DNA from 4 places in the Psychrobacillus psychrodurans genome. Region 3 is predicted to be linked to each of the others. Evidence: riboswitches for the same ligand, from Rfam matches in the RefSeq annotation. Region 3 holds a riboswitch; each other region holds the start of a gene.
The links. A riboswitch is a leader RNA that binds a small molecule or an ion and turns the genes downstream of it on or off. The one in region 3 is predicted to bind S-adenosylmethionine.

Region 1 (2,202 bases), 670 kb from region 3:
TAGGTCGATACATTTTGCATAACAACCACCCTCAATATTAAATACGCCATTATCAGACCAGCCGTGCTCGTCATCACCGATTAATTTACGGCCAGCATCTGCAGAAAGGGTAGTTTTACCTGTACCTGATAAACCAAAGAATAATGCAACGTCCCCGTCATCTCCAACATTTGCAGAGCAGTGCATTGGTAAAATGTCTTGTTCTGGAAGCAAATAGTTCATAATAGAGAATATTGATTTTTTCATCTCACCAGCATATTCAGTACCACCGATTAACACAGTGCGTTTTTCCATGGATACAATGATAAACGTTTCTGTACGGGTACCATCTACAGCAGGATCCGCTTTGAAATTAGGAGCAGAAAGAATAGTGAAGTCTGTTGTATGTGTAGCAAGATCTTCCTGTGTTGGACGGATAAATAACTGATGAGCGAAAAGATTATGCCAAGCGTATTCGTTAATTACTTGAATACCTAGACGTGATTCTTTATCTGCCCCTGCATATCCTTTAAACTCGAAGATTTCGTCTTGTTTGTTTAAGAAGTTAATCATTTTTTTATATAGAGCATCAAAAACGTCAGAAGAAATTGGTTGGTTTACTGAGCCCCAATCGATTTTGTCTTTTGAAATAGCTTCATCTACTATATACTTATCTTGTGGGGAGCGGCCAGTATATTTCCCTGTTTCGGCTTTTACTGCACCAGTAGAAGTTAAAACAGCTTCTCCTCTTGTTGTAGCTTTTTCCACAAGTTGTGGCACTGACAATTGGCTGCTAACGTTATTTCCTGCTAACAATTCTTTCAGTTCACTCACAGTATCGATTGAATTCATCTTGAATATACCATCCTTTTTTTATATTTCCTCTAAAAAAGAGGAAGTTTTTCTAGATATGTGAAATAGTATAACACATTAAAGTAATTAGTCTATACTAATGAAGTTAATATTTTTCTTTTGTGAATAAAATGCAAACAAAAAAATAGTTGACTTCTGCTACGTATTTACGTATGATGATGAATTGAACGGATACTCTTATCCCGAGCTGGTGGAGGGGTCAGGCCCTATGAAACCCGGCAACCTGTAATTGTTTTATTATTACAAAGGTGCCAAACCTGAGACAAGGTGAAATTCCTTGATTTGATAAGAGTGAAAGGTGCTTATGATATTAATACCTTTCCTCATGTGTATTTACGTGAGTGAGAGGTTTTTTTATTTAACATCGCCCTTTATCCTTGTGTGCCAAGTCCGAAACGGCTTCAAGTTAACTTCAATTCACAGCAATTACATTTACTCTTATGTGATGAAAATGCATGAAACATTTTGAATGGCTTGACATGGGAATGAGTACCGTATCAATTCTTGAGAGAAATCTCGCGGGATATAGGAGGAATAATCTATGACGCAACGTCGATTATTTACATCAGAATCAGTAACAGAAGGGCATCCAGATAAAATCTGTGATCAAATCTCTGATGCAATTCTAGATGCAATTTTAGCAGAAGACCCAAATGCTCGTGTAGCTTGCGAAACGAGTGTGACGACAGGACTAGTATTAGTTGCTGGAGAAATTACTACATCTACATACGTAGATATCCCTAAAGTAGTTCGTTCTACTATTAAAGAAATTGGCTATACACGTGCTAAGTATGGCTTTGATGCAGAAACTTCTGCTGTGCTTACTTCAATTGACGAACAATCAGCTGATATCGCGCAAGGTGTGGACCAAGCTTTAGAAGCAAGAGAAGGCTCTATGAGTGATTCTGACATTGATGCAATTGGAGCAGGAGACCAAGGTTTAATGTTCGGCTATGCTTGTAATGAAACACCAGAGCTTATGCCGCTACCTATTAGTTTAGCGCATAAACTATCTCACCGATTAGCACAAGTTCGTAAAGACGAAACTTTAGACTATCTTCGTCCAGACGGAAAAACTCAAGTAACAGTAGAATATGACGAAAACAATAATCCTGTTCATATCGATACAATTGTTATTTCAACACAACATCATCCAGAAATAACTTTAGAACAAATTCAAAAAGATATTAAAGAAGTAGTAATTAATCCAATTGTTCCTACAAATTTAATAGATGAAAATACAAAATACTTTATCAACCCGACTGGACGCTTTGTAATTGGTGGACCACAGGGTGATGCTGGCTTAACAGGACGTAAAATTATTGTAGATACTTACGGTGGTTATGCTCG
Region 2 (2,202 bases), 1.5 Mb from region 3:
TATGGCTGGCTGGAGAGTTGGTTTTGCTGTTGGGAACGCTAAAATTATTGAAGCTATAAATATAATTCAAGACCACTTATTTGTTAGTCTCTTCCCTGCCATACAGGATGCTGCAACGGTTGCACTCAATGATAGTCAAGAATGTGTAAAGGAATTAGTGGATTTATATGAGGGCAGACGAAATGCTCTTATTGAATCTTGTAACAGTATTGGTTGGCAGGTGAATGCACCAAAAGGTTCCTTTTTCGCATGGTTACCTGTTCCCGATAATTTTACAAGTGAAGCTTTTGCAGATTTACTTTTGAACGAAGCCGATGTAGCAGTTGCTGCTGGCAATGGGTTTGGTGGATACGGCGAAGGGTATGTTCGCGTGGGTTTATTAGTAGATGAAGATCGATTAAGAGAAGCAATTACACGCATTGGAAAGCTTAGTTTATTTTAAAAAATTGCAGCCCTTTAATGTAGGGCTGCAATTTTCATTTATTTAGCTGATTAGGTTTTTCTTTATTTGTTTCTACAGGATAAAACTGATTAGCTCCAGTTTCTTCGTCAAACTGTCTCTTAAACTCCATATCAACAGTTTCTGCCAACACTAGGTCTACTGTAATAACAGGATTTTCACCTTTAATAAAATGACCACCAAAAATTTTGCCATTTTGGTCACATATTGTACCGTGGAAATGCGTTTCAAATTGATCATCTCTTTGGCATACAACTCCTGTACCCTGCAAGAACTCAATTGGCCCCTCTTTCACCACAAGATTATTGTATCCTACACCTATAGGGGAATCTTCATTTGGTACTAAATACACAAATCCACATCTTTGAAAACTACCAAAACAACTAAGAATTGTAGCTGATTGAATTCCATTTACTTTACACAATTCCTCTATCCCTTCCAGCAGATCAGTTCCATAAATTAAACGTGCGCTCACTATCTTCCCTAGCTGCCCTACAGCATAATTTGCTCTAATTTTTGACAACGCTTACACACTCCCTATGTATAATTATTTATTGTTATTAAACATAAACTAATTCGAATGATATATGCAACTATAAAAAAAGTCTGTTGACTTTAATAATTTGATGTAGTAAATTATATTTTATGAACTGTTGGAAAACTTAATAGCTGATATCTCTTATCAAGAGTAGCTGAGGGACTGGCCCGATGAAGCTCGGCAACCATCCATATATTTTTTGTATATGGAAAGGTGCTAAATCCTGCAAAACATTTTGTTTTGATAGATAAGAGAGGACAAACGTATGTATGCGCCTCTCTTTCTACTGGAAGAGAGGCTTTTTATATTTATACAACGTTCTTAATAATTATTCGGAGGAATGACAAATGAAAAAGATTGGATTTTTATTATCAACGGTATTATTAACTGGAACTCTTGCAGCTTGTGGGTCTGACGCTGCGTCAGAAGCTAAAGCAATCAATGAAGACAAAATAGTAGTAGGAGTAACTGCCGGACCACATGAACAAATTGTAGAAGTAGCTGCAGAAGTAGCAGCTAAAGATGGTTTAGAAGTAGAACTTAAAGTATTCTCTGATTATATTCTACCTAACACTGCATTATCAGAAGGTGATTTAGATGCGAATAGCTATCAACACGAACCTTTCCTAGACACGTTTAACGAGGATCACAGTACTGACTTAGTACCAGTAGGAAAAACAATTTTAAATCCAATGGGTGTATATTCAGAAAAATACAAGTCAATTGATGATCTACCAGACGGTGCAACTTTTGGTTTGCCAAATGATCCAACGAATGGCGCGCGTGCACTATACATTTTAGAAGAACATGGCTACATCAAAATTAAAGAAGACAAAAGAGAAACAGCTAGTATTTATGACATTGAAGAAAATCCAAAAAACTTGGAATTTATTGAACTAGAAGCTGCTCAAATACCAAAACAATTAAGTGAAGTAGATGCAGCTGCCATTAATACAAACTTTGCACTTGAAGCAGGAATTAGCCCAAAAGAGGATTCTATATTATTAGAGTCTTCTAACTCACCTTATGTAAACTTTGTTGTTGTTCGTGCGGAAAATAAAGATGATCCAACGATTCAAAAATTTGTAAAAGCATATCAATCGGAAGAAGTACGAAAGTTTATCGAAGAAGAGTTTAAAGGTTCTGTATTAGCTAGCTGGGACGAATAATGGACTTGAAAACGTTACCGACTTCGGTAGCGTTT
Region 3 (2,202 bases):
AGAGCCAGTGTGTTAGTCGGCTTGGCGTCTTGAATAATAATCGGCTTTCTGTTTTCAACAACCTTACTCGTAATCGGTGCTAAATGACCAATATGTTTTTTTACTGCTTCGATATGCTTTGGTGTCGTCCCGCAGCAACCTCCTATTAGTCGTACTCCAGCATCCCTAAGATATAACGCCGCTTTTCCAAAATATTCAGCATCGGACTCATAGACAATTCGCCCTTCATCTATATCCAGTAAACTCGCATTTGGATAAGCAGAGAGAAAAGCCTTATTCGGAAGGTTTACTCCTTCAAATGCTTGAATTGTATGATGGGGACCTAGTCGACAGTTGACTCCAACTATGTTCGCCCCAATTGCTTCAAGCTGAAGTAGAGCATCATTAAGTGGTAAGCCATTTTGAAGAATACCGGGCTCATGCATGGATACTTGGGCTATAATTGGTATATCAGTTAAGGTACGAAGATAAGTCACAGTAGTCTTTAATTCTTCCAAGTCATAATAGGTTTCGAGTAATAAACCATCTGGATCTCCCGCTAACAGTTGGATGGCTTGCTGATCAAGTGAATGGATAATCTCATCGAGAGTGGCATCACTTTTCCGAATTCCTCGAATGCCCCCAATCGTACCGAGGACAAATTGGTTGCCCGGTGCAGCAGCTCTTTTAGCAATTTGGATAGCCGCTTCATTTATTTCTTTCAGTTGGTTTTCTAGCCCGTAACGCGCCAATTTAATGGCATTCGCTCCATACGTATTCGTTTGAATAATATCTGCTCCGGCCTCAATATAATCCTGATGTATCTTCTCAATAATTTCCGGCTTTTGAATGTTTAATTCCTCATTGCAATAGTCAATTCCGTACGAATAAAGTAGCGTACCCATTGCCCCATCCGCTGTCAGTATAGACGACTGTAATTTCTCTAATAACCTCATTTGTATCCATCCTCTCCATATAAAAAAGCCTTCCATGAAAAGAAGGCTTTACGAGTATGCTAGATACCACCTTCTCATCTTTCAGACTTTGTAAAGTCTGCTGGATTTAGCACCTGACCAATTAATTGGCTGGTTGCTGAAGCTTCGTAGGGCCAGTCCCTCGGCTTCTCTTGATAAGAATTTCATTATTCAATTTTTTAATTAAACATATCGTACCTTTATTCCACTAAAGCGTCAAGATGTGTTTTGAATTTTCTATACACTTCGCTAAGTGTTTATTTATCCTATTTAAGTGATTTTCTTCTTCATTCTAGCGATTCTTCGCTTCATTCTAGTGATTCTCCACTACATTCTAGCGATTCTCCACTACATTCTAGCGATTCTCCACTACATTCTAGCGATTCTCCACTACATTCTAGCGATTCTCCACTACATTCTAGCGATTCTCCACTACATTCTAGCGATTCTCCACTACATTCTAGCGATTCTCCGCTTCATTCTAGCGATTCTCCACTACATTCTAGTGATTCTCCGCTACATTCTAGCGATTCTCTCTTTTTCTATCTTTTTCAGTATATGCACAGGTTCTTTACCATATCCATTTATACTTAGTGTTTCTGGATGTTCCTATCTTGGTTAAATTCATTGATTGCAAGATTCTGTGCGCGATATATTTTGATTCTAAATGTAGAAAGTCTCTACATTGTTTATTAGTTATAGTATCGCTAATCAGCATAAACCAATCCCTTATGGCCCTTTCATGTCCGAGCTTATCAAAATAACCACAACGAGGACAAGTCCAGCCATTTTTTCTTTTTTCCATTCCATGAAAATTACAGCTTTCACACTGGACACCGCTTCTTAAATTTTCAGGATTAATACCCCAGCGTGTGCACATTGGAAAAGGAATATAAGTTTGTTGACCTACTTTTATTTGATTTTCAAATTTTTTCATTTTTTCAGAATCAAAATATACATTTTCGCGGGGAAGATTACGTAAATATACTGGGATGGTTTGCGGGAGAATAGCACTAAGTTTTTTCGGTGGTTCAATTACTCTCACTTTTGGATTGCTAAGAACAATAACACCGTATATTGGGATTGTCAGCCCATGATTCCCCAGCCATTCTTGTAGTAATTGAATATTTCGCGATAACTGAATTTCTGGGCTTTCAAAAACATCGACTTTACCATTGGGTGTTTCGCGCTCTAACTGCGCAGGGTTTTGTTTGAAAAATAACTTCCCACTTATATTTTTACTTTCGAG
Region 4 (2,202 bases), 1.3 Mb from region 3:
TTGTGCCGAATAATAGGCCTTCCTTTGCATTTCTTGGTAGTCTGTTTTCTTGATGCATTTTTTTCTTCCTCTCAAAGTTTAGTAAAGACCTTCGCTTTAAATTCCATTTTTTATAGCTTCTCCAACAAGTTCGGTAATAGTTCTGCAATTGTTTTTAAAGGATTCGTAGATTGTTTCGTTAAACAAAGCATCATGGCCCCTTCAATCGAAGCAGTCAACAATAACGATACAGAGACAGCTGTTTCATCCGAAAAACCATCGGATAATAGCTTAGCACAGTAGATGCGTTCAATATTTTCATATAACTCACTGCACGCTTTGCGAACTGGTTCACTCATTGTTGCCATTTCACTAACAATACTGCTAAATGTATAGCCAGTAATAGTACCTCTTTTTTCAAAGCTATTTATTAAAGTATCAATCGTTGAAATTATGGCGTCCTTAGTTGTAAGATGCTTACTAAAAATAGCTTCAATATCTGTGGTTATGTCTTCTTTTAAAGCGTGTAAACAAGTTATCAAGAGTTCTTCTTTGCCATCTGGAAAGTGATGATAAAGAGCACCCTTTGAAACATTACTAGCTTTTAAAATTTCATTGAGTCCTACAGTTTTGTAACCTTTTTCCTGAAAAAGAATTGTAGCAGTTTCAATCAAGAGTGATTTAGTATCCATAGCTATTCCTCCTAACATACCAACGGGTCTGTTTGTAATTATAACAAATTTTAAGCTACATTCTAATATTTTGTTTATTTAATAAAAGACCAGCATTATGAGCCCATCTCTGCAATGAATCTGCAGATTGTTTATGCCCCTCCTCCATACCCTTCATATAATATGTAAAGGGACATTGCTTCTTGGAGTTCCTACATTATAGGATGGGAGGTGTGGATGTTGGATTCTTCTACAGGATTATGGGTTGGTTTGTTGGGTATAGTCTTAGGGGTACTTGGTTTCTTTTATGCTCCCCTTTGGCTAGGTGCTGGTGCAGTTCTGTTAGGACTGGTAGCTTTAGCTTATTCTCACAAGTTAGTTGTAGGGTGGATATCTTTAATACTCGGAGTAATTGTTTTAATACTGACATTTATGTCATAACTTGAAACAAAAAAACGTATTGTATTAATAGCCACTAAGTGTTAAGATTATTTAAATTTAAAATTTTGATAATTTCATATATTTTTTCTTATCCAGAGAGACGGAGGGATTGGCCCTTAGATGTCTCAGCAACCAGCCACGCTTAGGTATGGTGCTAATTCCAATAGACGTATGACGTCTTGAAGATAAGAAGACAAACTTCGATATTTACTTGAGGGTTCTCTTCTTATTAGAGAATCCTCTTTTTTATTTTAATTGTAAAGGATGAAAAATTATGCCAAAAAACAGTATTGATACACAGTTAGTTCAATTGGGAAATCATAGTGATGAAAAAACCGGGGCGGTAAATCCCCCCATTTATCTCTCCACAGCATACAAACACAATGGGATTGGGCAGTCTACAGGATACGACTACACACGAACTAAGAACCCGACACGAGCTATTTTAGAGGAAGGAATTGCAAAGTTAGAAGGTGGAGACGCTGGCTTTGCCTGTAGTTCTGGTATGGCTGCAATACAATTGGTTTTATCTCTTTTTAAGTCAGGAGATGAGTTAATTGCTCCTGATGATTTGTATGGTGGTACATACCGATTATTCAACCAGTACGCAGATTCATATAATATCCGTACTACTTATACAAAATTTGAATCAGCTGAAGAAGTAAAAGCATTAATAACAGAAAATACAAAAGCCTTATTTATCGAAACACCCACTAACCCTTTAATGCAGGAAATAGACATACAGCTATTTGCGGATATAGCAGAAGAGCATAATCTATTGTTAATCGTAGACAATACATTCTTAACCCCTTATTTACAGCGACCTATTGAATTGGGTGCCCATATTGTCATCCATAGTGGCACAAAATATATTGGGGGACATAACGATGTACTTGCAGGATTGGTGGTCACAAAAGGTACTGAGCTAAGTGAACAATTGCAAGTCAACCATAATGCTGCAGGTGCTGTCCTTTCTCCTTTCGATTCTTGGTTGTTAATAAGAGGATTAAAAACACTTCATCTACGTATGAAGCAGCATGATTTAAATGCAAAAAGAATTACTGAATTTTTAATACAGGAACCTGCTGTTAAGGATGTATTATATCCAGGG

Region 1: linked by a shared signal. The riboswitch ahead of metK (methionine adenosyltransferase) and the one ahead of ACQCPR_RS16355 (bifunctional homocysteine S-methyltransferase/methylenetetrahydrofolate reductase) in region 3 are both predicted to bind S-adenosylmethionine.
Region 2: linked by a shared signal. The riboswitch ahead of ACQCPR_RS08325 (MetQ/NlpA family ABC transporter substrate-binding protein) and the one ahead of ACQCPR_RS16355 (bifunctional homocysteine S-methyltransferase/methylenetetrahydrofolate reductase) in region 3 are both predicted to bind S-adenosylmethionine.
Region 4: linked by a shared signal. The riboswitch ahead of ACQCPR_RS02845 (methionine biosynthesis PLP-dependent protein) and the one ahead of ACQCPR_RS16355 (bifunctional homocysteine S-methyltransferase/methylenetetrahydrofolate reductase) in region 3 are both predicted to bind S-adenosylmethionine.

What each region holds. Positions count from the first base shown of each region.
Region 1 is NZ_CP189791.1:2,652,175-2,654,376, reverse strand. It holds gene pckA (phosphoenolpyruvate carboxykinase (ATP)) at 1-831, opposite strand, end outside; SAM riboswitch class I at 1,027-1,144, shown strand; gene metK (methionine adenosyltransferase) at 1,394-2,202, shown strand, end outside.
Region 2 is NZ_CP189791.1:1,769,628-1,771,829, reverse strand. It holds gene ACQCPR_RS08335 (pyridoxal phosphate-dependent aminotransferase) at 1-442, shown strand, start outside; gene ACQCPR_RS08330 (PPC domain-containing DNA-binding protein) at 477-983, opposite strand; SAM riboswitch class I at 1,137-1,252, shown strand; gene ACQCPR_RS08325 (MetQ/NlpA family ABC transporter substrate-binding protein) at 1,346-2,167, shown strand.
Region 3 is NZ_CP189791.1:3,318,940-3,321,141, forward strand. It holds gene ACQCPR_RS16355 (bifunctional homocysteine S-methyltransferase/methylenetetrahydrofolate reductase) at 1-935, opposite strand, end outside; SAM riboswitch class I at 1,007-1,115, opposite strand; gene ACQCPR_RS16360 (NERD domain-containing protein) at 1,525-2,202, opposite strand, start outside.
Region 4 is NZ_CP189791.1:577,496-579,697, reverse strand. It holds gene ACQCPR_RS02860 (DUF2798 domain-containing protein) at 1-58, opposite strand, end outside; gene ACQCPR_RS02855 (TetR/AcrR family transcriptional regulator) at 111-671, opposite strand; gene ACQCPR_RS02850 (C4-dicarboxylate ABC transporter) at 891-1,091, shown strand; SAM riboswitch class I at 1,177-1,283, shown strand; gene ACQCPR_RS02845 (methionine biosynthesis PLP-dependent protein) at 1,366-2,202, shown strand, end outside.